Fodinicurvata sp. EGI_FJ10296: one gene and its partner. The protein of the gene in region 2 binds, or shares a complex with, the protein of the main gene of each other region. Links are inferred from orthologs where the notes say so. Each region holds a gene or a part of one and is shown on either strand. Other genes may lie near its edges.

Region 1 (14,629 bases), on a different replicon or contig from region 2:
GTTGCGGTGGAACCCAAATCCAAGGCTGACCAGGAAAAGATGTCGACGGCTCTTCAACGGCTGGCGGCGGAGGATCCATCTTTCCGCGTTAGTGTTGACCATGAAAGCGGGCAAACGGTCATCAAGGGAATGGGTGAGCTTCACCTTGACATTCTCGTCGACCGCATGCGCCGGGAATTCAAAGTTGACGCGAATGTTGGTGCGCCGCAGGTCGCCTATCGTGAGACAATTTCGGCGAAGGCCGAAGTGGATTACACGCACAAGAAGCAAACTGGCGGCTCCGGTCAATTCGCTCGAATAAAGTTGCAGTTCGAGCCGCTCGAGCGGAGCGAAGGCTTCAAATTCGAGAGCAAGATCGTCGGCGGTTCCGTGCCGAAGGAATACATCCCTGGCGTTCAGCATGGGTTGGAGTCTTCCAAGGAAACTGGCGTGATCGCTGGCTTCCCGATGGTCGATTTCAAAGTGACCCTCATTGATGGCGCCTATCATGATGTCGATTCGAGTGTCATGGCCTTTGAAATCGCGTCCCGTGCGGCCTATCGGGAAGGGATTCCCAAGGCGAAGCCGGTTCTTCTCGAGCCTGTGATGCGGGTCGAGGTGGTCACCCCCGAAGAATATATGGGTGACATTATCGGCGATCTGAACAGCCGGCGCGGTAACGTCACGGGAATGGAAAACCGCGGGAACGCAAATGTCGTGAACGCGATGGTCCCGCTCGCGAACATGTTCGGGTATGTGAACACCCTGCGTTCGATGTCACAGGGGCGTGCGCAATACAGTATGTTCTTTGACCATTACGACCCGGTACCTCAGGCGATCGCCGATGAGGTGAAGGCGAAGCTAGCCTAGCGGTCCAAGAGCGGCATTCTGAGAACGGAGAATTTGATAACATGGCCAAGGCAAAGTTTGAGCGGACGAAGCCGCATGCGAACATAGGAACGATCGGTCACGTTGACCACGGCAAGACGACGCTGACGGCGGCGATCACGAAGGTTTTGTTCGAGTCATCCGGTTCCGGCAGTTATCTGGCGTATGACGCGATCGACAAGGCGCCCGAAGAGAAGGCGCGCGGGATCACGATTTCGACGGCGCATGTGGAATACGAGACGGATGCGCGTCACTATGCGCATGTGGACTGTCCTGGCCACGCCGACTACGTGAAGAACATGATCACGGGTGCGGCGCAGATGGACGGTGCGATTCTGGTGGTTTCGGCGGCGGACGGCCCGATGCCGCAGACCCGTGAGCACATCCTTCTGGCACGCCAGGTTGGCGTTCCCGGTCTGGTGGTGTTCATGAACAAATGCGACCAGGTGGATGACGAAGAGCTGCTTGAGCTTGTGGAGATGGAAATCCGCGAGTTGCTGAGTTCGTATGATTTCCCAGGCGACGATATTCCGATCGTGAAGGGTTCGGCGCTGGCGGCGATCGAGGGCACGGACGACAAGCTTGGCAAGGAAGCCATTCTTGAGCTGATGAAGCAGGTCGACGCGTATATACCGACGCCTGAGCGTCCGAAGGACCTGCCGTTCCTGATGCCGATCGAAGACGTGTTTTCGATTTCGGGCCGTGGCACGGTCGTGACGGGGCGTGTGGAGCGCGGGATCGTCAAGGTGGGTGAAGAGGTCGAGATTGTCGGCCTTCACAAGACGGTCAAGACGGTTTGCACCGGCGTTGAGATGTTCCGCAAGCTGCTGGACAGCGGCGAGGCGGGGGACAACATCGGCGCACTGCTTCGCGGGACGAAGCGTGAAGATGTCGAGCGTGGCCAGGTGCTGGCGAAGCCGGGCTCGATCACGCCGCACACGAAGTTCAAGGCCGAAGCGTACATTCTGACCAAGGAAGAGGGCGGTCGCCACACGCCGTTTTTCTCGAATTACCGGCCGCAATTCTATTTCCGAACGACGGACGTGACGGGCAGCGTGACCCTTCCGGAAGGCACGGAGATGGTCATGCCGGGGGACAACGTGTCGATGGAAGTGACACTGATCGCGCCGATCGCGATGGATGAAGGCCTTCGGTTCGCAATCCGCGAAGGCGGCCGTACCGTTGGCGCCGGCGTCGTCGCTTCGATCGTCGAATAAGTGTTACTGGTTCGGCCCCGCTTGCGCGGGGACGGACTTTTGCTCTGGCATGCGGGAACGTCGGCGTGTATAAGGCGCCGGCTTCCCTCATGCATTTTCGTTTGAGGTCGACTGTTCGCGATGTATCCGTCGGTCAATCGGCGGGGACCTCTCGGCACTCACAGACAAACCAGGACAGGTAATGGACAGTCAAAATATCAGGATACGATTGAAAGCGTTCGACCATAGGGTCTTGGACCAGTCGACGTCCGAAATCGTTTCGACGGCAAAGCGGACCGGCGCCCAGGTGCGCGGCCCGATACCGCTTCCGACTCGGATGGAGCGTTACACCGTGCTGCGGTCGCCGCACATCGATAAGAAGTCGCGTGAGCAGTTCGAGATCCGCACCCACAAGCGTTTGCTCGACATCGTCGATCCGACGCCGCAGACGGTCGATGCGCTGATGAAGCTCGACCTTGCGGCCGGCGTGGATGTCGAAATCAAGCTCTAAGGGGGGCGACATGCGTTCCGGAATTATTGCGCAAAAAGTGGGTATGACGCGCGTCTTCACTGACGAGGGCGTTCATGTTCCTGTAACGGTTCTTAAAGTCGATTCATGTCAGGTGATCGCTGTCAGGCGTACCGAAAATGACGGCTATTCCGCTGTTCAACTCGGCGCAGGCAAAGCGAAGGTCAAGAACGTTAGCAAGCCGATGCGCGGACACTTTGCGAAGGCTCTTGTCGAGCCAAAGCGGAAAGTCTGTGAGTTCCGGGTTGGCGATGACGAATTGCTGGATGTCGGCGACGAATTGACGGCGGACCATTTTGTTCCAGGCCAGTTTGTCGATGTGACAGGCACATCGATCGGTAAGGGATTTGCCGGTCCGATGAAACGGCATGGGTTCGCCGGTCTTCGGGCATCGCACGGTGTATCTGTGTCTCACCGAGCGCACGGATCGACGGGTCAGAATCAGGATCCGGGCCGGGTTTTCAAGGGCAAGAAAATGGCCGGCCACATGGGTGATCGGCGAGTGACGGTTCAGAATCTTTCCGTTGTGTCGACAGATGTGGAACGGGGTCTGGTCCTTGTTCGTGGCGCTGTCCCGGGGTCCGAGGGCGGCTGGGTCTTTATAAGTGACGCTGTTAAGCGGCCCCTGCCTGATGCGGCTCCTCGCCCCGGTGCGGTCCGCAAGGCATCGGCAAGCACCACGTCCGGTGAATCGGATGGTTCCAGCGAACCTGCCGAGTCGGCTGCCGGCACAGAGAGCGGGAACTGAGACGATGAAGGTAACGGTCAAAACTCTCGACAATACCGAGGCCGGCGAGATCGACTTGAGCGATGCGGTCTTTGGTGTAGATGTCCGGAAGGATCTGCTTCACCGCGCGGTACGGTGGCAATTGGCGAAACGGCGGGCTGGCACCCATAAGGTGAAGGGTCGCAGTGAAGTCGCCGGCACCACGAAAAAACCTTGGCGCCAGAAAGGTACCGGACGGGCTCGCGCCGGCAGTCTTCGCGTCGCGCAGTTCAGGGGTGGTGGCGTAGTCTTCGGACCGACTCCGCGCGATCATGGATTCGATCTGCCGAAGAAGGTTCGGGCGCTGGCGTTGAAGACTGCTCTTTCGTCCAAGGTGAAAGCAGGACAGGTGCTCATCCTGGATCGGTTGGCCGCAGACAGCCACAAGACTGCAGCCATGCGGCAAAAGTTGGCGGCGCTCGGGCTCAAATCCGCTATTTTCATCGGCGGTGAAGAGATTGACGGAGCTTTTGCGCTGGCCATTCGGAACCTTCCGTTCATCGACGTTCTGCCGAGTCAGGGCGCAAACGTTTATGACATCCTGCGTCGCGAAACGCTCGTCTTAAGCAAAGACGCCGTTGAGAAGCTGGAGGCTCGTCTGTCATGAAAACGAACGGTATTCGCAAGTTTCCGAAGATTACACGGGAACGGATGTACGACGTGATCCGATCGCCAATCATCACTGAAAAATCGACAGTGATGTCTGAACATGGGCAAGTGGCATTTCGTGTATCGCCCGAAGCAACCAAGCCCGAGATCAAACAGGCTATAGAAACGCTTTTTGACGTAAAGGTCACGGCCGTCAACACCCTTGTACAAAAGGGTAAGACCAAGCGGTTTAAGGGCGTTTCTGGGAAGAGGTCCGATCAGAAGAAAGCGATCGTCACTTTGGCCGAAGGGCATTCCATCGACGTGACGACGGGGGTTTGACGCATGGCGCTGAAACAGCATAACCCGGTAACACCGGGCAGACGACAGCTCGTCACTGTAGATCGATCGGATGTCTATAAGGGCAAACCGGTTAAGAAGCTGACGAGTGGCTTGGGGAAAAGTGGTGGCCGTAACAACACCGGGCGCGTAACCGCACGGCGGATCGGCGGTGGCCACAAGCAAAAATACAGGCTGGTGGATTTTAAGCGCCGGAAGCAGGGCGTCGAAGCAGTTGTCCAGAGGATCGAATACGATCCCAACCGGACTGCTTACATCGCGCTCATCGAGTATGGTGACGGTGAAGTCTCTTATATTCTTGCGCCTCAGCGGCTTTCGGTCGGCGATAAGGTTATCTCCGCGGAACGGGCAGATATTAAACCCGGCAACGCGATGCCGCTTAGAAATATTCCGGTCGGTACGATTCTTCACAACGTGGAGATGAAGCCTGGCAAGGGCGGGCAGATCGCTCGCGCCGCCGGAACCTATGTTCAACTTGTTGGCCGGGATACCGGCTATGCGCAGGTTAAGCTTGCCTCCGGCGAACTGCGTGTGGTCAGAGGCGAGTGCATGGCGACGGTTGGCGCGGTTTCAAATCCGGATCAGTCGAATACCAGTCTCGGAAAGGCTGGACGAAAGCGGTGGCTTGGCAAACGGCCGTCCGTTCGCGGCGTTGCCATGAACCCGATCGACCATCCGCACGGTGGCGGTGAGGGTCGGACATCAGGCGGTCGACATCCGGTCACGCCGTGGGGCAAACCCACTAAAGGCCACAAGACCAGACGCAACAAGGCCACGGACAAGTACATTGTTCGTCGGCGCAAGGCGAAGTAAGGGAGACGGAAGATGGCGCGTTCCGTGTGGAAGGGGCCGTTCGTCGACGGTTATCTGCTCAAAAAGGCGGAGGCGGCTCGGGATTCCGGCCGCAACGAGGTCATTAAGATTTGGTCTCGGCGTTCGACGATTTTGCCGCATTTCGTAGGCCTTACCTTCGGCGTTCACAACGGTCACAAATTTCTACCTGTGCTGGTGAACGAGAATATGGTCGGCCATAAGTTTGGTGAGTTCGCACCGACTCGTACGTATTACGGGCACACGGCGGACAAGAAGGCGAAGAGGAAGTAGGGATGGGCAAGCCAAAGGCAGAACGACGCGTTGGCGAAAGCGAGGCCGTAGCCCGTGGTAGCCAGATTCGCGGCAGTACAAGCAAGCTCAATTTGGTGGCCCGTCTTATCCGTGGCAAGGAAGCCGCTCGTGCGATGACCGACCTTAGCTTCTCCAAGCGCCGCGCCGCAGGTGATGTTAAGAAGGTACTTGAGTCCGCGATCGCCAATGCAGAAAACAATCACCAGTTGGATGTCGATCGGCTCTATGTTTCGGAGGCCTATGTCGGTAAGAGCTTGGTCATGAAGCGATTTCGGGCCCGGGCGAGGGGACGTGTCGGCAAGATCGTGAAGCCATGGTCGAACCTGACAATCGTTGTTCGGGAACGTGAGGAGACCGTATAATATGGGACAGAAAATCAACCCGGTTGGTCTTCGACTCGGCATCAACCGTACGTGGGATTCGCGTTGGTACGCTGACCGTGACTATGCCAAGCTGCTGCATGAAGATCGTGCTATTCGCGAGTTTCTGCACAAGCGGGTCGCCCAAGCGGGTGTCAGCCGCATCGTGATAGAACGGCCAGCCAAGCGCGCAAGGGTGACAATTCATACCGCTCGCCCCGGCGTCATCATCGGCAAGAAGGGGGCTGACATCGAGCGGCTCCGCCTGGAACTGTCGAAGATGATCGGTTCGGATGTGTCGCTGAACATCGTTGAGATCCGCAAGCCGGAGATCGACGCACGGCTGATCGCCGAGAACATCTCGAACCAGCTTGAGCGGCGAGTGGCATTCAGGCGTGCCATGAAACGCGCGGTTCAGAACGCAATGCGGCTCGGTGCGCTTGGTATCCGGATTAATTGCGGCGGTCGTCTCGGCGGCGCTGAAATCGCCCGGACCGAATGGTATCGCGAAGGGCGTGTTCCGTTGCACACGCTTCGTGCCGAAATTGACTATGGCACAGCGACGGCGAAAACGACATACGGGACGTGTGGGGTCAAGGTCTGGGTCTTCAAGGGCGAAATCATGGCCCACGATCCCATGGCCCAGGACAAACGGCTTACCGATCAGAATAGCGGCGGCCGTAGCAACTGAGGCGGCGTCTACGCCGATTGCATAAGAGGAAACGACGATGCTGAGTCCAAAGCGCACCAAGTTTCGGAAGGCGCACAAGGGACGGGTCAAGGGCGTCGCCAAGGGGGGTACGGACCTGAATTTCGGAGCTTTCGGGCTCAGGGCCGTCTCTCCCGGGCGCGTGACCGCACGTCAGATCGAGGCGGCGCGACGGGCCATAACCCGTCACATCCGACGCCAAGGTCGAGTGTGGATCCGTATATTCCCGGATGTCCCGGTTTCGCAGAAACCGGCCGAAGTTCGTATGGGTAAGGGGAAGGGCAGTCCAGAATACTGGATGTGCCGTGTTAAGCCGGGTCGAGTGATGTTCGAGCTGGACGGCGTGCCTGGCGTGCTCGCCAAGGAAGCCTTCGCATTAGCGTCGTCGAAGCTTCCGGTTGATACGCGGTTCGTTGCTCGACTGGGTGAGGAGGTCGAGTGATGAAGGCCAGTGATCTTCGGACGAAGAGCGAGGACGAATTGAACGATCAGTTGGTCGCGCTCAAGAAAGAGCAATTCAATCTGCGGTTCCAGAAGGCGTCCGGTCAGATGGAAAATACGGCGCGTGTCCGTGTCATTCGCCGTGACATTGCCCGGATCAAAACGCTGTTGGACGAGCGTGGCCGGGCTGTCGCCGCGGCGAGCTAAAGGGGATAAGACATGCCAAGGCGCGTCCTGACTGGGAAAGTTGTATCTGATAAGATGGACAAGACGGTCACCGTCTCTGTCGAGCGTCGGATCATGCACCCGGTGTATAAGAAGTTCATTAAGCGCAGTAAGAAGTTTCACGCGCATGATGAAACCAATTCGTGTAAGGTTGGCGACGAGGTGTCGATTATCGAATGTGCACCTGTTTCCAAGAGTAAGAAGTGGGCAGTCGTTTCGGGTCGGCAGAGTGCCGAATCCGTCGGCGCCTGATTGTTTTTGAGGAGCCATAATTCATGATCCAGATGCAGACGAACCTGGAAGTGGCCGATAATTCCGGCGCGCGCAGGGTGCAGTGCATCAAGGTTCTTGGCGGGTCCAAGCGGAAGTCGGCAGGCATCGGCGATGTTATCATCGTTTCTGTGAAGGATGCCATTCCGCGGGGCCGGGTGAAGAAGGGTGACGTCCACCGTGCCGTCATCGTTCGCACTGCCAAGGAACTGCTTCGTTCGGACGGATCGACCATCCGGTTCGATACCAATTCAGCCGTTCTGCTGAACAAGCAGAATGAACCTATCGGCACCCGTATCTTCGGACCGGTGACTCGCGAGCTTCGGGCCAAGAAGTTCATGAAGATCATTTCGCTGGCGCCCGAGGTGCTGTGATGAAGCAGGATGACACGAAGGTGAAATTCAAGATCAAAAAGGGCGACAAGGTTGTCGTTCTGGCCGGTCGCGACAAGGGCAAGCGCGGTGATGTCCTCAAGGTTCTGCCCAAGGACGAAAGGCTTGTCGTTCAGGGCGTGAATATGGTTAAGCGCCACACCCGTCCAAGTCCGAGCAGTCAAGGGGGAATCGTCGAGAAGGAAGCGACGATTCACGTATCGAACGTCGCGCATATTGATCCGAAGACGGATCAGCCGACGCGCGTTGGATACAAGACCCTCGAGGACGGTCGCAAAGTTCGATTTGCGAAAGTGTCCGGCGAAATGATTGATCGGTGAGGATCATGGCAAGGCTCAAGGACAAATTTCGAAGCGAGATCGTGCCGGATCTGCTCAAGGAGTTCGACTACAAGAACCCCATGGAAGTGCCGCGGCTCGATAAGATCGTGATCAATATGGGCGTTGGCGAAGCTGCCGCCGACAGCAAAAAGATGAACGTCGCGGTATCCGAACTTACAGCGATTTCCGGACAGAAGCCGCTCATCACAAAAGCGAAACGCTCTGTTGCGACGTTCAAGTTGCGCGAGGGTATGCCGATCGGGGCAAAGGTAACTTTGCGCCGTGACCGGATGTACGAATTTCTTGATCGGCTGGTTACGATCGCCCTGCCTCGGCAGCGCGATTTTCGAGGTCTGAGACCGACCAGTTTCGATGGTCGCGGTAACTATTCTCTGGGCATCAGGGAACAGATCGTCTTTCCCGAAATCGACTATGACAAAGTCGACGATGTACGCGGGATGGACATCATCATCGTAACGACGGCGAAGACCGATGCGGAAGCGCGATCGCTTCTGAAGAAGTTCGACTTCCCGTTCGTCAACTGAGTGCCGGAGAGACGTAATGGCCAAGAAATCTGCCGTTGAGCGGAACAAGAAAGTCGAACGAATGGTGAAGCGATATGCTGCCAAACGTAGTCGGCTGAAAGAGATTGCAGAGGACAAAAAGCTGCCACCGGAAGAGCGGTTCGCTGCCAGTTTGAAACTGGCGGAGATGCCACGGAACAGTTCTGCAACGCGCGTGCATAACCGGTGCGAAGTCACGGGTCGGCCAAAGGGCTTTTACAGGCGCTTTCGGGTGAGCCGAATTGCGCTTCGGGAACTTGCATCTGATGGCAAGATACCCGGTATGGTCAAGGCCAGTTGGTAGAGGAGGGCCGGTAGAATGCAGCTCAGCGATCCTTTGGGCGATCTGCTGACCCGAATCCGCAATGGACAACGGGCCGGCAAGACGACCGTAGCAAGCCCTTCATCAAAGCTTCGCAGGAACGTGCTCGAAGTTCTGAAGCGTGAAGGTTTTATTCGTGGGTATTCGGAGACGGCGGAACGGGCAGGCGTCCGTACGCTGACGGTGGAATTGAAGTATCATGACGGTACAGCAGTGATCCGGCGGATTGGCCGCGTTTCCAAGCCAGGCCGACGTGTGTACAAGAAGATCAAGGAACTGCCGAAGGTTTACAACGGCCTAGGCGTTGCTGTCGTATCCACCCCACGGGGTGTCATGTCCGACGCAGAGGCTCGCGCTGCCAATGTTGGCGGCGAGATTCTCTGCGAGGTATTCTAAGGGGGGTGCCGGATGTCGCGAATTGGTAAGCATCCCATTAAGGTCCCGGCAGGTGTCGAAGTAACAATCGACGGCCTGTCTGTATCGGCGAAGGGTAAGCTCGGCATGTTGAGCGTCGATTTGACGGATGACGTGTCGATCAAGAGAGAGGACGATCTGATCGTCGTCGAGCCGCGGGAGTCCTCCAAGAAGGCCAAGACGATGTGGGCGACCAGTAGGTCGCGCATTGCGAATATCGTCACGGGCGTGGATACGGGATTCACGAAGACGCTCGAGATCACCGGCGTCGGTTATCGTGCAGCTGTCCAAGGCAAGGATCTGGTTCTGAACCTCGGCTATAGCCATGAGGTTCGCTATCCGATTCCCGAAGGCATCAAGATTGCCTGTGAGAAGCCGACGTCAGTGGCCATCAGTGGCGCCGATAAGCAGGTTGTTGGTCAGGTTGCCTCGGAAATCCGCGCCAAACGTCCGCCGGAGCCCTTCAAGGGTAAGGGTGTCCGATACGGCAATGAGCGGATTCTCCGCAAAGAAGGCAAGAAGAAGTAGGGGGCCGTTGTCATGCTAAGTTCAAGGGAGTTGGTCCTGCGGCGAAGGATGCGGCAACGCGCCAAGCTTGCACGGAAAAGAAGCGATCGTCCGAGGCTTTCGGTTTTTCGGTCAAACAAGCAGATTTATGCCCAGGTTATCGACGATGTTCATGGCCGCACCGTTGCGGCGGCATCGTCTCTGGATAAGGATTTGCGGGAAGCGCTGACGCGTGGTTCCGACAAGGACGCTGCGACAGCGGTCGGCAAACTCGTTGCCGAACGGGCGACGGCGGCGGGCGTCAAGCAGGTTGTTTTTGACCGAGGCGGTTACATTTATCACGGCCGGGTGAAGGCGCTGGCAGATGCCGCGCGCGACGCCGGTCTGGACTTTTAGGGAGGGCTTGGGCGCATGGCACGCAACCCAAGACAAGACAGAGATTCCCGCGACCGTGATGATGCCGAGCTCATCGAAAAGCTGGTGCACATCAATCGCGTGGCAAAGGTGGTCAAGGGCGGTCGCAGATTTGGTTTCGCTGCTCTGGTTGTCGCCGGTGACGGGCGCGGTCGCGTCGGGTACGGATCGGGCAAGGCCCGGGAAGTACCGGAGGCCATCCGCAAGGCGACCGAACAGGCGAAGCGCAGCATGATTCGCGTCCCGCTGCGCGAGGGCAGGACACTCCACCATGATATGGTGGGGCAGTTTGGTGCCGGAGACGTCGTTCTTCGATCGGCGCCACAGGGCACCGGCGTGATCGCGGGTGGGCCGATGCGTGCGATCTTCGAAGCGCTCGGCGTTCACGATGTCGTTGCGAAATCACTTGGATCGTCTAACCCGCACAACATGATAAAGGCCACTTTCGAGGCGCTTAAAGCGATTGAGGGCCCTCGAATGGTAGCGGCTCGCCGTAGCAAGCGGGTCAGTGAAATCATCGGCAAGCGGGAGCCGCAACCAGGCGGCGATGCTGTTGCTGCGGAGGCGAGCAATGGGTGATAAATCCGTCGGCACCGTGGTGGTGACGCAGACCGGTAGCCCGATTGGCAGGCGCAAGGATCAGCGCGAAACCTTGATCGGTCTCGGCCTCAATAAGTTGCAGAGAACCCGTGAACTGGAAGATACGCCGGCGGTTCGAGGGATGATCGAAAAGGTGAAGCACTTGGTGCGAGTCGAATCCGCTATTTAAGCGGATCGGCGACAGGAGACTGAAAATGGTAAAGTTGAACGAACTCCGGGACAATCCGGGTGCTACTCGTGACCGGATCCGCGTCGGCCGAGGTATCGGTTCCGGCAAGGGCAAGACCGGCGGGCGTGGCGTCAAGGGACAAAAGTCGCGGTCCGGTGTCGCAATGAGCGGCTTCGAAGGCGGCCAGATGCCGATCTACAGGCGTCTGCCGAAACGCGGCTTCAACAATGCGAATTTTTCCCGCCGGTATCCGATCGTTAATCTGGGCTCGATTCAAAAAGCGCTGGATGCAGGTCGACTCGACGCTTCAAAGACCGTGGACGTCGAAGCTCTTCAGGCCGCCGGACTTCTTCGCCCGAAGGAAGTTGCTTTTCGTCTGCTGGCGAAAGGTGAAGTTACAAGCAAGATTACCATTTCGGCGGACGGTGCTTCCAAAGGCGCCATCGAAGCCGTCGAGAAGGCGGGTGGTGCGGTAACTGTCACTGCTGTGTCGAAGAAAATCGATTCAGTTGCCGAGTGACGGTGTCGAACCTGGCAACGGTTGGAATTGGCAAGGCCGGATCGTTCGTGTTCCGGCCTTGCCGCGTTAAGGACTAGAGGTCATCATGGCATCAGCCGCTGAACAGTTGGCGTCCAATTTGAACTTCGGTGCCATTGCAAAGGCAACCGAACTCAAAAAGAGGATATGGTTCACGCTAGGCGTGTTGATCATATACCGCTTCGGGACCTATGTGCCGATACCCGGAATCGATCCGGTCGCTCTGGATCAGCTCTTCAGCGCTCAAGCGGGCGGCATTCTGGGCATGCTCGACATGTTTGCCGGTGGCGCGCTGGGGCGGATGTCGATCTTTGCACTTAATATTATGCCGTATATTTCTGCATCCATTATTATGCAATTGATGACTGCCGTGAACCCGACGCTCGAGCAGCTCAAGAAGGAGGGTGAAAGCGGTCGGAAGAAGATCAACCAGTACACCCGGTACGGGACTGTGGCGCTGGCGACGGTTCAGGCATATGGCCTGGCGGTCGGTATGGAAGGAATGGGGGCCGCAACAGGGGCGTCGGCCGTGATCGATCCCGGATGGTATTTCCGTCTTACGACGGTCATTACCATTGTCGGGGGTACCGTCTTCCTGATGTGGCTGGGTGAGCAGATCACCAGCCGAGGTGTTGGAAACGGCATCTCGCTTATCATCTTTGCCGGGATCGTCGCGGAGTTGCCGAGAGCACTGGTGAGTACGCTGGAGCTTGGCCGTACCGGTGCGCTGTCCACGCTGTTCATAATGTTCATGCTGGTGATGGTTGTGGCTGTTATTACGTTCATTGTGTTCATGGAACGCGCACAGCGACGTCTGATTGTCCAGTATCCGAAGCGGCAGGTTGGCAACCGGATGTTTGGCGGTGAAAGCAGCCATCTGCCGCTGAAACTGAATACTGCAGGCGTCATTCCGCCGATTTTCGCGTCGGCGCTCCTGCTGTTACCGGCGACGCTGATTGGCTTTTCGGGCGCCGATGCGGCCGGCGGCTGGGTCCAGCCGATCGCTGCGTCTCTGGAGCACGGTCAGCCGTTGTTCATAGCCCTGTACATGGCGCTGATCATTTTCTTCTGCTTCTTTTATACGGCCATTGTCTTCAATCCCGAAGAAACCGCGGAGAACCTTCGAAAGTATGGAGGGTTTATCCCCGGGATCCGACCGGGCAAAAATACCGCCGCTTATATCGATTATGTGTTGACGAGACTGACGACGGTTGGAGCGCTGTATCTTGCTTTGGTATGCCTCCTTCCGGAAATTTTGATCTCGCAATATTCGATACCGTTTTATTTTGGAGGAACAAGCCTCTTGATTATCGTCACTGTGACGATGGACACTGTCGCGCAGATTCATTCGCACTTGATGGCGCATCAGTATGAGGGTCTGATCAAGAAGGCGAAGTTACGAGGGAGACGCTAATGAACCTTATCCTTCTGGGCCCACCTGGAGCGGGCAAGGGAACGCAGGCTAAACGGCTCGAAACGGCTTTTGGCTTAAAGCAGTTATCGACCGGCGACATGTTGCGTTCGGCCGTCCGCGAAGGAACCGAGGTTGGCCTGAAGGCCAAGGCGGTTATGGATGCTGGCGAACTGGTTTCTGATGAAATCATGGTCAGGATGATTGCCGATCGAATCGACCAGCCGGATTGTCGCAACGGGTTTATCCTTGACGGTTTTCCGCGGACCGTTGCGCAGGCGGAAAGTCTCGATGCAATGTTGGCCCGCAAAGGGCTGATGTTGGATGCCGTGATTCAAATGGCTGTGGATGATGAAGCCCTCGTGAAACGGGTCATTGGCCGGTTTACCTGCGCTTCCTGCGGCGCGGGCTACAATGATTTCTTCCATCGCCCCAAGGTCGAAGGCGTTTGTGACGTTTGTGGCGGTACGAAGTTCGATCGTCGAGCAGACGATACCGAAGAGACCGTTCGAGCACGGCTTCAGCTCTTTCATGATCAGACGGCACCCATTCTTCCCTATTATCAAGAGCGAGGACTTCTCAAGGCGGTAGATGGCATGGCTTCGATGGACGAGGTGTTCTCGCAGATCGTCGCCTGCCTCCCTCAGGAGAAACTTGCTTAACGTCGGTGACGATATGTAACGATTGCGGGTTGTTATTCATTGACCATAGGGCTCCGAACAGCGTCGCGATTGGTATGGTTGACTCGCCGCAGAGTGCCGCTATACTCCGCCAACTTCTCGGGCCCGGGTGTGGAGGAATGGGCGCCATTAGGCCCCGCCTGCGCCCCCATTCAGGCTGCGAGTGGTCGATATCGATTCCAATAAGACGACAAACCCGGAAGCGCAGGCCATTGATTGCTTCTGTAATCAAGGCAGCGGGGCTTCCGAAGGTGGTCACGAGCATAGGAGAAACGGCGTGGCACGTATTGCTGGCGTCAACATTCCCACCCAAAAACGGGTGGTCGTTGCACTAACTTACATACACGGGATAGGCCGCACAACGGCCGACAAGATCTGCAGCGCTCTGTCTATTCCGAGCGAACGCCGGGTTTCGGAACTGACCGAAGACGAGTTGGTCCGCATTCGCGAGACGATCGACAGCGATCATCGTGTCGAAGGGGACCTTCGGCGGGAAGTGGCGATGAACATCAAGCGGTTGATGGACATGGCCTGCTATCGTGGTTTGCGGCACCGTCGCGGCCTACCCGTTCGCGGGCAGCGGACGCATACCAATGCGCGTACCCGCAAGGGTCCCGCGAAGCCGATCGCCGGTAAGAAGAAGTAAAGTCAGAAGGACGCTCAGGTCATGGCCAAGCCAGCAGCCAGCACCCGTCTTCGTCGACGGGAACGGAAGAACATTACGTCGGGTGTCGCGCATGTAAGCGCCACCTTCAATAATACGATGATCACCATATCCGACGCCCAGGGAAATACCATTTCGTGGTCGTCCGCAGGCGGAATGGGTTTCAAAGGGTCACGGAAGTCGACACCTTATGCCGCCCA
Region 2 (15,407 bases):
GATTTCCGGCAGGCGTCCGTCGGGCGAGAGCCCCGAGAATGTCATGCCAACGGCCTCAAGTGCATCGCGATAGTCAATATTGACTTCGTAACGGTGACGATGTCGTTCGCTGATTCGATTGGCGCCGTAGATTTCACTGACGAGGCTCCCGTCCGCGAGCACCGCTTCGTAGGCACCCAGACGCATCGTCCCACCGAAATCCTCTGATGCGGATCGATGTTCGACGCTGTTGCCGCGTTGCCATTCGGTCATCAGACCGACGATCGGCTCTGACGTCGGCCCGAATTCTGTCGACGATGCCTCGGCAATCCCGGCGAGATTGCGCGCGCAATCGATCACGGCCAATTGCATGCCAAAGCAAATCCCCAGATACGGCACCCCTCTCTCGCGGGCGAAGCGTACTGCCTTCATCTTTCCTTCGGCACCGCGTTCTCCAAACCCGCCCGGCACCAGAATGCCGTGGACTCCCTCAAGATGGATGACCGGGTCTTCGGTATCGAAAATTTCGGAATCGATCCATTCAAGCCGAACGCGGACATTATTCGCAATGCCGCCGTGGATCAGCGCTTCGTTCAAGCTTTTGTAGCTTTCGAGCAACGCCGTGTACTTGCCGATAACGCCAATGACCACTTCGCCTTCCGGCTGCTTGATGCGCGAAACGATCGTTCGCCAGAGATCCAGATCGGGTTCCGGTGAATTGGGCAGGCCGAAATAGTCCAGAACCTCTTTATCGAATCCCTGTTCGTGGTAGCTGATCGGGACCTGATAGATCGTGTCGACATCAAGGGCCGATACGACCCTGCCTTCGCGAACGTTGCAGAAGAGAGCGATCTTGCGCCGCTCGCTTTCCGGGATCGGGCGGTCGGCGCGGCATAGCAGCAACTGCGGCTGAATGCCGACCGAGAGCAACTCCTTGACCGAGTGCTGGGTCGGCTTTGTCTTGAGCTCGCCCGCCGCCGGTATATAGGGCAGCAATGTCACATGGACGAAAAGGGCGTTTTCAGCGCCGACATCATTGCCGAACTGGCGTATGGCTTCGAGGAAGGGCAGGCTTTCGATGTCGCCAACCGTCCCGCCGATTTCGCAGAGGATGAAATCCTCGTCCGTAACGCCGGACCGGATGAATTCCTTGATGGCGTCCGTCACATGCGGAATGACCTGCACCGTGGCGCCGAGATAGTCGCCATGCCTTTCCTTGGCCAGCACCGTCGAATAGATCCGCCCCGTCGTCACATTATCGCCCTGGCGCGCAGCAACGCCGGTAAAGCGCTCGTAGTGGCCAAGATCGAGGTCGGTTTCGGCACCGTCGTCCGTGACGAACACCTCACCGTGCTGCGTCGGACTCATGGTGCCCGGATCGATGTTCAGATAGGGGTCGAGCTTGCGCAATCGGACTTTGTAGCCCCTTGCCTGAAGCAATGCCCCCAAGGCCGCCGCCGCCAAGCCCTTTCCCAACGAGGAAACGACTCCACCGGTGATGAATATATACCGCGTCATGACGGCATCCCATATTCGAGCGCTAAACGCACAAAAACAAGCGGAGTGATGCAATCATCGCTCCGCCGAAGCATATCGAACGGCAGTCGCCCGTTCCTGGTTAAAAGCCGCCAGTCGCTGCTAGTTCAGCGGAACCGTAGGATCGGCCGGAGCCTCTGCCGGTGCGTCTTGGCCCATCGGAATCTGCTGGACGATGGACTGGGTCTCGGAGCCGTGACTGGCCAGGATCGCCAATGTCAGGCTCGTCGCCATGAATCCGCCAGCCAGCACTGCGGTCACCCGCGTCAGAAAGTTGGCGGATCCACGACTGGAAACCAGACCGCCGCTGCCACCGCCGCCGATCCCGAGACCGCCGCCCTCGCTCCGCTGCAGAAGGATCGAAACGACCAGCGAAAGCGCGACGATAAGATGAATGATCAGGAGTACCTGCGACACACGGTCACCCGTTCCTTGGAATGATGGGTTTCGGCTCACGACCCGCCGGACGCCTTACTGACGTCACTCACCGCGGCGCCCGAACCGGCGAAGCCTACAACAACGCGTGTCGTTGTAGTCAACCCGGTGAGCCAAGCCAACCCCGATTTTCAGGACCCGGCCTCCACCAGGGCGCAGGTCCCCGGATTTCACCTCGCCCGGTCCGGGTTAACCACAGTGTTTGGCGATTCCCCAGAATTCGTCGGCCTTCAGGCTGGCGCCGCCGACAAGAGCCCCGTCAACGTTGGCGACCTGCATCAGTTCCCCCGCATTCGCCGCTTTGACAGAGCCGCCGTAAAGCAGTCGCACGGCAGATGCATCGGCGATGCGGCTGGCAATATCGGCGCGAAGGTGATCATGAACCTGCGAAACATCGTCCGCCGTTGCGGCCCTGCCGGTGCCGATTGCCCAGACCGGTTCGTAGGCAATCACTGTGTTGGCGGCGGTTGCTGTCGACGGGATGGAGCCGGCGAGCTGGCGCGAACAGACCGCCAGAGCCTCGCCTCCATCCCGCTGCTCAAGCGTTTCGCCGATGCACACGATTGCCGTCAAACCGGCGCGATGGGCTGCCCCGGCCTTGGCGGCAACCTCGTGGTCGGATTCGCCATGGTTCTGGCGCCGCTCGGAATGTCCGACAATGACAAAGCGTGCTCCTATGTCCCCGAGCATTGTAGCTGATATGTCGCCAGTGAAGGCGCCGCTATCCTCGGGGTGGCAATCCTGTCCGCCGAGAGCGAGTCCGCTCTTTGCAATCGCCTCGCCCACCGGAGCGAGCAATGTGGCGGGCGGGCAGATCAGCATGTCGAAAGACGGGTCGGTCAGACCTGCATACCGGCCTGCCAGATCGCGGGCCAGCGCGACGCCGTCGGCGCGAGTGCCGTTCATCTTCCAATTGCCGGCGACTAACTTTCGCATCATGTCCACTCCTCTTGTCGTTTGGCGCGGGGCGTTTTGGGCACGGGCGCGGCTTTGGTGTCCGGGTTGGCGCCGATTCCAGTCCGTTGGCTCCCGGGCCGATCCCGAAGAAATGCAATCCTATATCAATGTCGGGACGGCTTGGCACCCGTTTCGGTCGAATACCTGTTGCCTTTCCCATGCCCTCTTCGGGTGTTCGATGTTGCGGATGGACCACCGGTTGGTTATGGGTTCCTCACCCGCAAAGGCATGAAGTCCTCACATGTTACAAGCGATACGCAGCAAAGTCGGCTCCTGGGTCGTCAAAATCCTCTTCTTTGTCCTGATCCTCAGCTTCGCCGTGTGGGGCATCGGGGACATGATGCAGGAGGGTCCTCCCGACGACACGGTGGCGACGGTTGGCGAAATGTCGATCGACTCGTCACGTGTCGAAACGGCGTTTCGCAACGAGATCCAGCGGATTCGCCAGAATTTTGGCATTACGCTCGATTCGGCCACTGCCGCCCGGATGGGGCTCCTCGACGATACGCTCGACCGAATTGTCGACGAGTCGGTGATGGCGCGCGCCGCGTCGGAGGCCGGCTTCAACGTGCCGAACGAAATGCTGATCGGCATGCTGCGGAATCAGCCCGCCTTTCAGGATCAGGCCGGCAATTTCTCGCCATTGCAGTTCCAGCAGACCCTGGCAGCCTCCGGAATGACCGAGGATCAATACCTCGCGACGTTGCGCCAGGCCGTCGGCCGGTCTCAGATGCTCGCGCCAATTGCGAATGCGACGGCCGCACCCGACGTGCTGGTCAACGATCTTTTTTCGTACGAGCAAGAGAGTCGCGACATCGAATACATGATCTTCGAGGCGAGCGACTTCGGGGGTGTCAACGATCCTGATCAGCTTACGCTACGGTCGTTCCATGCGGAAAACCCGGAGTTGTTCCAGGCGCCCGCCTACCGTACGTTAAGTACCGTCATACTTTCCGGCAACGAACTTGCCGATGAAATCGCCGTCAGCGAACAGGATATCGAGGACAGGTACGACCAGCAGATGGACCAGTATACGACAGCCGAACGACGCTCGTTCGAACAGGTTCTGCTGGATGATGAGGATACTGCCGCAGACTTTGCTCAGGTCGCCCGCGACAGCGCAGACCTTGATGAAGCGTTGCAGACAGCTGGCCTCGACGCATCGATCACACCTTTTTCCGAGCAGCAACGCAGTGACATCGCGTTCGACGTGCTGGCCGAGGCCGTCTTCTCGACGCCGGACGACGAGGTCGGCGACCCTGTCGAATCGCCGTTTGGCTGGCATGTCTTCAAAGTGACAGAAGTACAGGACGACAGCGTGCAGCCGCTTGACGATGTCCGTGACGAGATCAGAAGCGAGATCCAGCTCGACCGGGCGCTAGACCGCCTGTTTCAGGACGCCAATCGCCTTGAAGATGCACTGGCCGCCGGCCTTTCACTGGACGAAGCCGCTGATGAAACCGGGCTTTCCGTTCGTACGATTGGACCGGTCGACGCCGAAGGTCGCCGGCCCGACGGGACCGAAGTCGACGATATCCCGGCTGTCTCCGACATCGTTCAAACGGGATTCTCGCTGAGTATCGGTGAGACCAGCGGTCTGGAAGATCTGGAGAACAATGTCTTCTACGTCGTTCGCGCCGACGAGCAGCGGCCGCCGGAAACGCGCCCGTTCGACGACGTCCGTGAACTGGCCGCTGAGGAGTGGCGCGCTGCAGAACGACGCCGCCTGATGGCGGAAGCGGCGGAGACGGCACACGAATCGGCCTCGAACGCCCCCTCCGAGTTCGGCCGGATCGCATCGAATGCCCAGGCAGACCAGGAGTCCGAATCAGGGCTGCGACGGAATCAGAGCCATCAGCTTCTCAGTCAGGATGTGATATCCGACCTTTTCGCGGCATCGCAGGACGATATTCTGCTTTCCATCGGCGAAGATCAGGCGCTTGTCGTTCGGCTGACAGCCATTCATGAAGCCGATCCGGAAGATGATGCCGACGGTCTGGCCGAGATCCGCGATCGCGTTCGCAACCAGATCGGCAACGACCTTGTCAGCCAGTTCACGATTGCCTGGCGCGGACAGTTCGACGTGGAGGTCAATCGCGAGCGTCTGCTGGAACGTCTGGGCCTTGCCGATGTCGATCTTTCGGCTGAACCCGACCTGCCGACGGATGCGGTGGGGTCGGATATAGCCGGTGATGGCGCGGCGCAACCGATGGCGCAACCGATTCAATAGTGTCGCGCCTCCCCCCCACGGCTGCCGCGGCGGTCGTCCGAGGGGGGGCCGTTTACATTCAGAATCTGACGTGGCATCCGCGTCTTCGGGTGATACTCTATCGCGAGCCGTGGCAATCGCCGACTGAGCGGCGCGTTGGGGAACCGGCGGGGCGCCGTCCCGGAAGAATGATAACAGTCGAATGAGCGGACAATGACGGCAGGATTATCGCGCCTGAAGCCCTTCTTGGCCAAGATCGCCGATTCCGGCACGTTGTCTGAGCAGGAAGCCTCAGACGCGTTTGAAATCATCATGAGTGGTGAGGCGACGCCCGCACAGATGGGGGCGTTTCTGCTGGCCATGCGGTGCCGCGGCGAAACCGTCGACGAAATCACCGGTGCCGCACGTATCATGCGCGCGAAAGCGCTGACGCTTCAGGCGCCGGCCGGTGCGATGGATTGCTGCGGCACCGGTGGTGATTCGGCCGGAACCTTCAATATTTCGACGGCTGTGTCGTTTGTCCTCGCCGGCTTGGGTATTCCCGTTGCCAAGCACGGCAACCGTGCCTTGTCCAGCAAAACGGGCGCAGCCGATGTTCTGACTGCCCTTGGTGTCAATATCGATGCCGATTTTCGTCTTGTTGAACAATCCCTTACAGACGCAAATCTTTGCTTCCTGTTCGCTATCCGGCACCACGGCGCTATGCGGCATGTCGGACCCACGCGAACCGAACTGGGAACGCGGACGGTTTTCAACCTGTTGGGCCCACTCTCGAATCCGGCAAGGGCACAGTTGCAACTAATGGGGGTGTTCGCCGAACGCTGGGTGGAGCCGCTGGCACAGGTTCTGGGCAAGCTGGGAACACGTCGCGCATGGGTCGTTCACGGGCGGGACGGCCTCGACGAGATTACCACCACGACCGAAACCGCCGTGGCTGAACTGGTCGACGGCAGGGTGCGTACTTTCACCGTGACGCCGGAAGATGCCGGTTTGTCCCGCGCCCGGCCGGAGGACCTGAAAGGCGGCGAATCCGATGAAAATGCCGAAGCGATTCAAAGAATCCTTGCCGGAGAAACGGGCGCCTACCGGGACATCGTTTTGCTGAATGCTGCAGCCGCTCTGATCGTTGCCGGTAAGGCAAGCACCCTTCGGGAAGGCGCGGACCTGGCCGGGCGCGCAATTGACGACGGCAGGGCTGCGCGCACACTGGAACGCATTGTCGAGATCACGAATCGGCCGCCACCGACCGATCCCGAAGACGATGCTGCTGCAGACCCGACCTCCAGGAAAACGGTCGAGACAAAAGGGAATGCTGCATGACGGCGGATGTGCTTGCGCGGATATGCGCAGATAAGGCTGACCATGTCGCCGCGCGCAAGCTGGCCGCTCCGGCCGCCGAACTTGAGGCTGCCCTGGCCGGGACTGCTCCTCCCCGCGGCTTCAGGGCTGCACTCTCTGCCAAACGGTCCGTGGACCGGCCCGGGTTGATAGCGGAGATAAAGAAGGCATCGCCCTCCAGGGGACTTATCCGGCCGGATTTCGACCCTCCTTCACTGGCCCGAGCCTACGCGGATGCGGGGGCGGCCTGTCTGTCTGTCTTGACCGATGGCCCCTATTTTCAAGGCGCCGACGCCTATATTGCTACTGTGCGAAACGCGGTAAACCTTCCGGTGCTTCGCAAAGATTTCATGATCGATCCATATCAGGTGCTCGAGTCCCGCGTATTGGGTGCGGACTGTATTCTGGTCATACTTGCGGCTATAGACGACCGTCTTGCATCAGAGTTGATCGTCGAGGCCCGTCGCCTTGGTATGGATGCTCTGATCGAAGTCCACGACAGTGACGAATTGGGCCGGGCAATCGCCCTCGATGCCGACATGATCGGTATCAATAATCGGAATTTGCGGACGTTGACCATCGATCTGGCGACGACGGAGGCGCTGGCGCCCCGTGTACCCGAAGGATCGCTGGTCGTTTGCGAAAGCGGCCTATACACTGAGTCTGACTTGCTTCGCATGCGAAAAATTGGCATTTCGACGTTTCTGGTGGGAGAAAGCCTGATGCGGCAGACCGACGTCGAGGGCGCGACGCGACGCCTGTTGGGTGCTTGGCACAGCGCTGAGGCGGCACGGCTTTAAGAACGGATGGATGCTGCCGTCGTTTCGCTGATGAACGCAATTTTGCTGACAGTTTTGGTGGAGGCACAGTGACCGACCGGTTGACCCATTTCGATGATGCCGGCCAGGCACATATGGTCGATGTCGGCGCCAAGGACGAAACCGTTCGTGTCGCACGAGCCGGCTGCAGGGTGCAGATGCAACCCGACACGCTGACAGCGATACGGTCTGGAAGCGCGGCAAAGGGAGACGTCATCGGCATAGCCCGGATTGCGGGCATAATGGCGACCAAGCGCACGGCGGACCTGATCCCGCTCTGCCATCCGTTGCCGCTGACGGCCGTCGAAGTGGCGCTGGTACCGGAAGACTACGATCCGTCGGCTCCGGGGGAAATCGCAACCCTGTCCATCACGGCCACAGTCAGAACGACGGGCCGCACGGGGGTCGAAATGGAGGCTCTGACCGGCGCTGCTGTCGCCGGCCTGACGGTCTACGATATGTGCAAATCGATGGACCGGGCGATGACGATCACGGACGTAAAGCTGCTCTTCAAGAGCGGCGGCAAGTCCGGTGACTTTGTCGCCGATGCCTGAGCGCCGTGACACCATGATCTCCGTCGACGATGCGCTACGATCCATACTCGATCGTCTTCACCCGGTCGGCGAAGAAATCGTATCGATTGCCGATGCGCTCGATCGCCGTCTGGCCGCGGATTACGCCTCGCGCCGGGCACAGCCAGCTATGGACGTATCCAGTATGGACGGCTATGCCGTCAGGGCAGCGGACCTCGCGGTCGTCCCTGCCCGACTGAACTGCGTAGCCTCGGTTCCCGCAGGAAGCGGACTTTCACCGACAATTCCCCCCGGCGCTTGCGCACGGATCTTCACCGGCGCCGCAATGCCGCCGGGCACTGATACCGTTGTCATCCAGGAAAATACGGAGGTCGATGCAACCGGCCGCATCATTGTCACCGAGCCGATCGCGGCGCAGGGGCAATGGGTGCGCCGGGCCGGCCTCGACTTTGATGACGGCGATATGCTGCTCCGTCTCGGCACGACATTGGGACCTGCGGAAATCGGGCTTGCAGCGGCAATGAACCACCCGTGGCTTCGGGTCTATCGTCGTCCGCGCGTTGCGATTCTGGCGACGGGGGACGAGATCGCCCTTCCCGGCGATCCGCTTTCGGCGATATCGTTACCGTCCAGCAACAGCTTTCAGCTTATGGCCATGGTGCGCCGGGCCGGCGGCGAGCCCGTGCATTGCGGAATTGTCCCCGATGATCCGGATCAGGTCCGCAGACGCGTTTTTCAGGCGGCGGCGACGGCTGACCTGGTAGTGAGCAGCGGCGGCGCATCCGTCGGCGACCATGACCACATTCAACGACTGTTCGGCGGTCCCCCCGATGAAGGCTGCCCGACTTCTGGACAAGGGACCGCCCGGACGGAACGTCACTTCTGGAAAATCGCCATGCGACCGGGCAAGCCGCTATTGTTCGGAACATTAGCGGATACACCGATGCTCGGCCTGCCGGGCAATCCGGTGTCGTGCTTCGTTTGCGGCCTGATCTTCATGACACCTGCGATCCGCCGATTAACAGGGGCAACCACGGATGCCATTGAAAAAGAGTCAGACGATCGGTCGGTACTTGCACGAGTTACACACAAATTAGAAGCCAATGATCATCGCCAGGATTATTTGCGAGCCCGGCTCCAAAGGGACAGCGAAGGGGGCTGGGAAGTGCATGCCTTCGAAAAACAAGACAGCAGTATGATGTCGGTTCTTGCCAAATCGAATGGATTGATCGTTCGACCGCCTCATGCGGCTGCAACAAAGTCCGGGGAATTCGTTTCGGTTATTAAGCTTTAACGGATTCACTTCCCTGGGTCGCGAGAAATGTTGTCCCGGGATTGCCGAAGACGGTTGCGTTTTTGTTTTGTTCTGTCTATCATAGTTGCTCGCACGTCCAATCAACAGACGTGTTCCTCACCAATCGACCGGGGCGAAGGATGCTAACGCGGAAGCAAAAAGAATTGCTGGTCTTCATTCATCACCGTCTCAGTCACGGGGGCGTCTCTCCGTCCTTCGATGAGATGCGCGATGCCTTGGGCCTCAAGTCAAAGTCAGGCATACATCGCCTGATCAGCGGGCTTGAAGAACGTGGCGTCATCAGACGCCTGCCGCACCGGGCGAGAGCACTGGAAGTCATCCGATTGCCGGAAGGATTTTCGTCGCAAGCAGCAGAATCGCCACGCAGTCCTGCGACAGGGGATGCGTCCAGGGGCGTCAGCGGTCAATTCGGTGCTCAGTCCGATCCGATGGAGCCCGCACACAATGCGCAACAGGGATCGGGAGCACAATCATCGCCGTGGGGATCGCCGCGCCCGGGATCACCATCAGGGGCAGGCTTGCCTGAAACGGCGGCGGAGCCGATCTCTCTCCACCCTCGCCGACCCTCTGCAGCGGGACTTCATCGGCAGGAATCCTCCTCCCCGACAAGGACCATTCCCGCGCCTCCAATGCCGTCAGGTACCGAGATCGTATCCTTGCCGCTTTATGGCCGAATCGCCGCCGGCACTCCGATCGAGGCGCTCCGGGACATGTCGGCTTTCGCCGACATCCCCGCAAGCATGATCGGATCAGGCGACCACTATGCCCTGGAGGTCGAGGGCGACAGCATGATCGACGCCGGTATTCACGATGGCGATCTCGCCATCATTCGGCGTCAGTCCATAGCTGACAACGGGAACATCGTCGTCGCGTTGGTCGACGGGCTGGAAGCCACTCTGAAACGGTTCCGCAGACGCAGCGGGGCCATTGCTCTGGAGGCCGCAAACCAGGCGTACGAGACCCGGCTATTGCCCCCGGACAGAGTAGAGGTTCAGGGCCAACTTGTGGCGTTGATTCGGCGGTATGATCAGCGGGCGCGTTAGGGCGACCCATCTCTGGAGTCGTCTAGGGCGGGTCCCGATGCCATTGTGACCAGGGGCGGGCGCCTGTATGGCCCCGTACCGTGCGTATATCCAGCGATGATCCGTGGACTGTCACGGAGACGCTTCCCTCCGAATCCAGATAGGATCGATCGATGATCGGTGTACGTCCGCAGTGGGGCGGAGGCGGCGAGACGGTCATCTGCGTCAAAAGAATATCGACGACTGCACAGTCTTCGCTAACGGCCCGCCTTGTTAAAGCGACGGCGACCGTGGGGCCCTCGTCACCGAGACGCAGGATACATCCCTCGGCATCGCAGTTGAGGTTGTCGTTGCGAAGGCGACGCTGATCCGGATTCGTGGCTGATCCTGCCAGCGGCAAGAGGTGCGTGCGGCTGACCAGCCCCCACCGACGCCACAGTTCCCTCGTGTAGTCGGACATCCGGGCATCGGAAAGCCAGAGCGTTCTATCGCCGCGGGATTGAGTGCTTTGATTTCTGCTGGTCAACACGACGCCAATCGTGCCATCGCGCGCGTCGACGAAGACCGCAATCGGCGGAGTCGTCGCCATCACCGAGACGCCCAGCGCAAGCGGGCCCAAGGCGAGGAGTCTGCCAGGTCCGCGAAACAGGGCGAGCCAGATGCCCGCTGCAGCGACGATTCCGATCGTCGGCACATCCGGCTTTGGAACCGTCAGGGCCGCAGAAGGCCACTCGGCTGCCTGTTTAGCGACGGCAAGGAGAATATCGACGCCGACAGCCATGACTTTCAGCGGCGGGCCCTCTAATCCGACGGTCATCGCGGCAAGGGACACGATGCCGGCAGGCATGATCCAGAATGCCGTCAGGGGAACGGCCACCAGATTCGATACCAGACCGTAGGAAGCAAGATGTTGAAAATGGAAGATCGCGAATGGCGCCGTCGCCAAGCCGGCGATGACGCTGGTCAGCAGCACTCCGCCGGCATATTGGACAGTACGGTGAAGGGTGCCGGTTCCCTCTGACAGCAGACGCCTCACGCCATCGCGCGTCATCGCTTCATACGTCGCAATGAGGGCGATGACCGCAGCAAAAGACATCTGAAAGCCGGGCCCGATCACGCTCGATGGCGCGATGGTCATCACGGCCGTTGCGGCGACGGCGACCAGGCGCATCGATAGCGGCCAGCGATCGAGCAGGACGGCCAATAGAGCGAGGGCTGTCATGATGAACGCCCGTTGCGTTGGAACCGTCGCCCCAACGGCCGCCGTATAACAGAACGCGGCGATGATACCAGCCACCGCCGAGATCTTCTTGCCGTCCCAGCGGTCGGCAGCATACGGCCAGAGGGCGACCGCCAGACGCGTTCCGGCCAGAAAGAATCCTGCCACCAAACCGACATGCAGCCCGGAAATTGCCAGCAAATGAGCAAGCCCGGCATCGCGCAACTGATCGTAGATCACAGCCGGCATTCCTGATCGATCACCAGTCAGAAGCGCGACGGCGATGCTGGCTGCGGGCTGATCGATCGAAGCGTTTATCCGGGTCCTGATTTTTCTGCGCGCGTTTGCTGCCCATTCCAAAACCGATGGCCCTCGATCCTCGGCAACGACAGTCATTGGGGCAAGCGCCACGCCGGTTCCGTCCAGAGCATCGAAGTAGGACTTTCTCCTGAAATCGTAGGCACCCGGAAGTGCCGGACCCGGCGGCGGAAACACAAGAGCACGGACCGCGACCCGATCACCGATTGCCGGAATACGTCGGTCGGCTCGATCGAGACGCAGGCGGATAGATCTCGAAACCCCGAGTATCATCGTGTCGTCAAGCCGGATTCTGGTCCGGTCGGTCGATCGCTCAATATCGGAAACGGTGCCTTCGACGATGATCGCGCCCGTCGAAGCCTCGATCATTGCGCTGTCGGCGCCATCGGCATTCGTCTTCGCCAATACGAATCCCAGTACGAAGCAGGCCGCCAATACCGGCCAGACGGCATGTCCGATAGCAAACCTGACCAGCGCAAGGGCTATCAACAGTCCGGCGGCCGCCCACGCGACGGAATCTGCGGCCGGCTCCATCGATAGTCCATAGTAGGTACTTATGCCGCAGATCAGTGAAACGGGGATCAACAGCGGCCATCGTTCGCTCCATCCGAGCCAACGGTCGGCCGCCTCGGCAATTTCTGCCGCTGCGCCCTCCCCTGCACTTCCCGCATATAGCGATATGAACGATTTCATTATGATGTCCCGCTGGGTCACGCAGCGGGTTAGGGCGCATTCCCGTGAATGTAAACATCTCGGAGCGTGTTTTGCAATCCAGGGACGAATTCGGCGATTTTCGATGCGGTGTTGCGCTGCGGGATGCAATCGCGGAAGCATTATGGTAAGACCCGCTCCACCCGAGGTCAGACAACGAAACGCCCCATCATGGTTGATAATCCCAAGGTCGTAACCCGCTTCGCGCCGTCGCCCACCGGCTTTCTTCACATCGGGGGCGCACGCACTGCCCTGTTCAACTGGCTCCTGGCGCGCCACTACGGCGGGCAGTTCCTTTTGCGTATCGAGGACACGGATCGCAACCGATCGACGCCGGAGGCCGTGGAAGCGATCATCAAGGGCCTGCAGTGGCTGGGACTGGATTGGGACGGTGAGCCGATTTCCCAGTTCTCACGCCGGGAGCGGCATACCGAGGTTGCCTACAAACTGCTGGAGGCTGGACACGCATATCGCTGCTACGCGTCGCAGGAAGAATTGACGGCGATGCGTGAGCAAGCGCGCGCAGAAGGGCGCCAACCTCGATATGACGGCCAATGGCGCGATCGCTCTGCGGAAGACGCGCCGGCCGGCGTAAAACCCGTAATCCGGTTCAAAGCTCCGCAAAACGGCGAGACGACAATCGACGACGCCGTCCAGGGTCCGGTTACCGTCGGTAATGATCAGCTCGACGATCTGATCCTGCTTCGGTCCGACGGAACGCCGACATACATGCTGTCAGTTGTGGTCGACGATATCGACATGGACGTGACGCATGTCGTGCGCGGCGACGACCATCTGACCAACGCATTCCGGCAAATCCAGCTTTATCATGCTCTGAAAATCGCGCCACCGGTATACGCTCACATTCCGCTGATTCACGGCCCCGACGGCGCAAAGCTCTCCAAACGGCACGGAGCGCTGGGTGTCGAAGCCTATCGCGACCTGGGATATCTGCCGGAGGCCGTAAGAAACTATCTGTTGCGGCTTGGATGGGCACACGGCGATGACGAGGTGATTTCGACCGAGCAGGCCGTTGAATGGTTCACACTCGAATCCATTGGACGATCGGCCGCGCGGTTCGACTTTCAGAAGCTTGAACACCTTAACGGGCACTATATGCGGGAGGCTGATGACATTCGCCTTGCCGAAGCGATCCGCCCCAGGGTCGAAGCGAAGCTCGACACCGGCCCGATTCCCCAGGATCGGTGGCACCGCGTGGTCGCTGGAATGCCGGGGCTCAAGTCACGTGCGAAAACACTTGTCGAACTGGCTGAAAATTCTATCTTTTATGTCGCCGAGCGGCCATTGAGCATGACAGACAAGGCAAAGACGCTACTGACCGGCGATGCAGCATCGCTGCTCGGCGACGTCGAACAGTCACTGGCCGGCCTGGATGTCTGGGATGAACCGAACATCGAGGGCGCGGTCCGCGAAGTGGCCGAACGCCATGATCTCAAGCTCGGCAAGGTCGCTCAACCTCTTCGTGCCGCAATCACCGGATCTACGACCAGCCCTGGAATATTCGAGGTTGCGGCCGTGCTCGGGCGCCAGGAAACGCTCGCCAGGTTAAACGATGTGGTCGTGACGCGTCCATAAACGTCACGCCGGTGTCTGCCCGAATTGATCTTATCTCATCGCTCCCGTATCCTATATGACATGAATAGGCGTAGGGAGATTGCCGCGGGGCGGCACATCATCAGGCAGGGCCACGAATCCCGAATTGCGCCACCCAAACCAAGGACATGCCGTAATGAGTCAGCAAACCACAGCCGCAGGCGATGCGGCTAAAGATACGGTGACCCTGATCGACAATGCGACCGGGACCAGATACGAATTGCCCGTATACGAGGGAACGGCCGGTCCGCGCGTTGTCGATATCGGGAAGCTGTACGGCGAGACCGGGATGTTCACCTATGATCCCGGCTATTCGTCGACCGGCTCTTGCCGCAGCGCAATCACCTATATCGATGGTGAGGAGGGGATCCTCATGCATCGCGGCTACCCGATCGAGCAACTGGCCGAAAGCAGTGACTTCATGGAAGTCTGCTACCTCCTGCTCCATGGCGAATTGCCCAAAGGCAAGGAAAAGACGGACTTCTCGCATTCCATCACCTATCATTCGATGGTGCACGAGCAGATTACGAATTTCTTTCGTGGTTTCCGGCGGGACGCACACCCGATGGCAATAATGTGCGGCGTGGTCGGCGCCCTGTCGGCGTTTTATCACGACAGCACGGATATTCGGGACGAGCACCAGCGCACCGTGGCATCGCATCGACTGATTGCGAAAATGCCGACGATCGCGGCGATGGCGTACAAGTATTCTGTCGGCCAGCCCTTCATCTACCCCCGCAACGATCTCGACTACGCTGCGAATTTCCTCCACCAGATGTTTGCAGTGCCTTGCGAGGAATACAAGATCAACCCGGTTCTGGCGCGGGCCATGGACAGGATCTTCATCCTGCATGCGGACCACGAACAGAACGCCTCGACCTCTACGGTCCGGCTTGCCGGCTCTTCGGGCGCCAATCCCTTTGCCTGCATCGCTGCCGGAATCGCCTCTCTCTGGGGGCCCGCGCATGGCGGCGCGAACGAAGCCGTCGTGAAGATGCTGGAGGAGATCGGTGACGAAAGCCGGATGGCCGACTACCTGCGGCGGGCCAAGGATCGTGACGACCCGTTCCGGCTCATGGGATTCGGACACCGCGTCTACAAGAACTACGATCCACGCGCGATGGTCATGCGGGAAACCTGCCACGAAGTGCTCGCAGAACTCGGCCTTGAAAACGAGCCGATGTTGAAGATGGCCATGAAGCTCGAAAAAGTGGCTCTGGAAGACGAGTATTTCATCGAAAAGAAGCTGTACCCAAATGTCGACTTCTATTCCGGCATAATCCTGCGCGCCATGGGCTTTCCCACCAGCATGTTCACAGTGCTGTTCGCCGTGGCCCGAACCGTCGGCTGGATCGCCCAGTGGAAGGAGATGATTGAAGAACCAGGTCAGCGGATCGGGCGCC

What was found.
Region 1: the proteins of secG (region 2) and secY are in contact, whole or in part, in a crystal structure (PDB 5AWW), measured with the Thermus thermophilus proteins. The link is inferred for Fodinicurvata sp. EGI_FJ10296 from one-to-one orthologs. Residues at the interface, in WP_223903268.1 of Thermus thermophilus: Tyr5, Ile9, Tyr12, Leu13, Ala16, Leu19, Val20, Val23, Leu24, Gln26, Glu27, Pro28, Gln30, Gly31, Ala32, Asp34, Leu35, Met36, Gly37, Gly38, Ser39, Ala40, Asp41, Leu42, Phe43, Ala45, Arg46, Val48, Tyr53, Thr56; in WP_096411648.1 of Thermus thermophilus: Leu14, Gln16, Arg17, Phe20, Ile34, Pro35, Pro37, Ile72, Arg108, Arg109, Asn112, Gln113, Arg116, Ile117, Ile120, Pro145, Gly146, Trp147, Phe152, Phe155, Val156, Val159, Thr160, Val162, Ala163, Gly164, Ala166, Leu167, Trp170, Glu173.

Annotation. Positions count from the first base shown.
Region 1 is NZ_JBFCVL010000007.1:111,345-125,973, reverse strand. Bases 11,026-13,914 are described here. They hold secY (preprotein translocase subunit SecY), read left to right. Parts: upstream 11,026-11,741; coding sequence 11,742-13,088; downstream 13,089-13,914. Other genes in these bases: ABZ728_RS16335 (adenylate kinase), read left to right, coding at 13,088-13,747; rplO (50S ribosomal protein L15), read left to right, coding at 11,162-11,656; rpmD (50S ribosomal protein L30), read left to right, coding at 11,026-11,136. Also shown: fusA (elongation factor G), read left to right, coding at 1-849; tuf (elongation factor Tu), read left to right, coding at 891-2,084; rpsJ (30S ribosomal protein S10), read left to right, coding at 2,266-2,574; rplC (50S ribosomal protein L3), read left to right, coding at 2,585-3,340; rplD (50S ribosomal protein L4), read left to right, coding at 3,345-3,965; ABZ728_RS16430 (50S ribosomal protein L23), read left to right, coding at 3,962-4,288; rplB (50S ribosomal protein L2), read left to right, coding at 4,292-5,119; rpsS (30S ribosomal protein S19), read left to right, coding at 5,132-5,410; rplV (50S ribosomal protein L22), read left to right, coding at 5,413-5,793; rpsC (30S ribosomal protein S3), read left to right, coding at 5,795-6,481; rplP (50S ribosomal protein L16), read left to right, coding at 6,519-6,941; rpmC (50S ribosomal protein L29), read left to right, coding at 6,938-7,147; rpsQ (30S ribosomal protein S17), read left to right, coding at 7,160-7,417; rplN (50S ribosomal protein L14), read left to right, coding at 7,441-7,809; rplX (50S ribosomal protein L24), read left to right, coding at 7,809-8,147; rplE (50S ribosomal protein L5), read left to right, coding at 8,153-8,692; and 8 more genes. UniProt on the Bacillus subtilis protein: The central subunit of the protein translocation channel SecYEG. Consists of two halves formed by TMs 1-5 and 6-10.
Region 2 is NZ_JBFCVL010000005.1:44,848-60,254, reverse strand. The notes cover bases 276-3,210. They hold secG (preprotein translocase subunit SecG), read right to left. Parts: upstream 1,933-3,210; coding sequence 1,618-1,932; downstream 276-1,617. Other genes in these bases: ABZ728_RS11625 (SurA N-terminal domain-containing protein), read left to right, coding at 3,149-3,210; tpiA (triose-phosphate isomerase), read right to left, coding at 2,140-2,895; ABZ728_RS11640 (CTP synthase), read right to left, coding at 276-1,497. Outside these bases: more of ABZ728_RS11640, read right to left, coding at 1-275; more of ABZ728_RS11625, read left to right, coding at 3,211-5,137; trpD (anthranilate phosphoribosyltransferase), read left to right, coding at 5,330-6,436; indole-3-glycerol phosphate synthase TrpC, read left to right, coding at 6,433-7,254; cyclic pyranopterin monophosphate synthase MoaC, read left to right, coding at 7,323-7,826; gephyrin-like molybdotransferase Glp, read left to right, coding at 7,819-9,099; ABZ728_RS11590 (ComEC/Rec2 family competence protein), read right to left, coding at 10,186-12,372; gltX (glutamate--tRNA ligase), read left to right, coding at 12,562-13,986; gltA (citrate synthase), read left to right, coding at 14,141-15,407. UniProt on the Bacillus subtilis protein: Involved in protein export. Participates in an early event of protein translocation.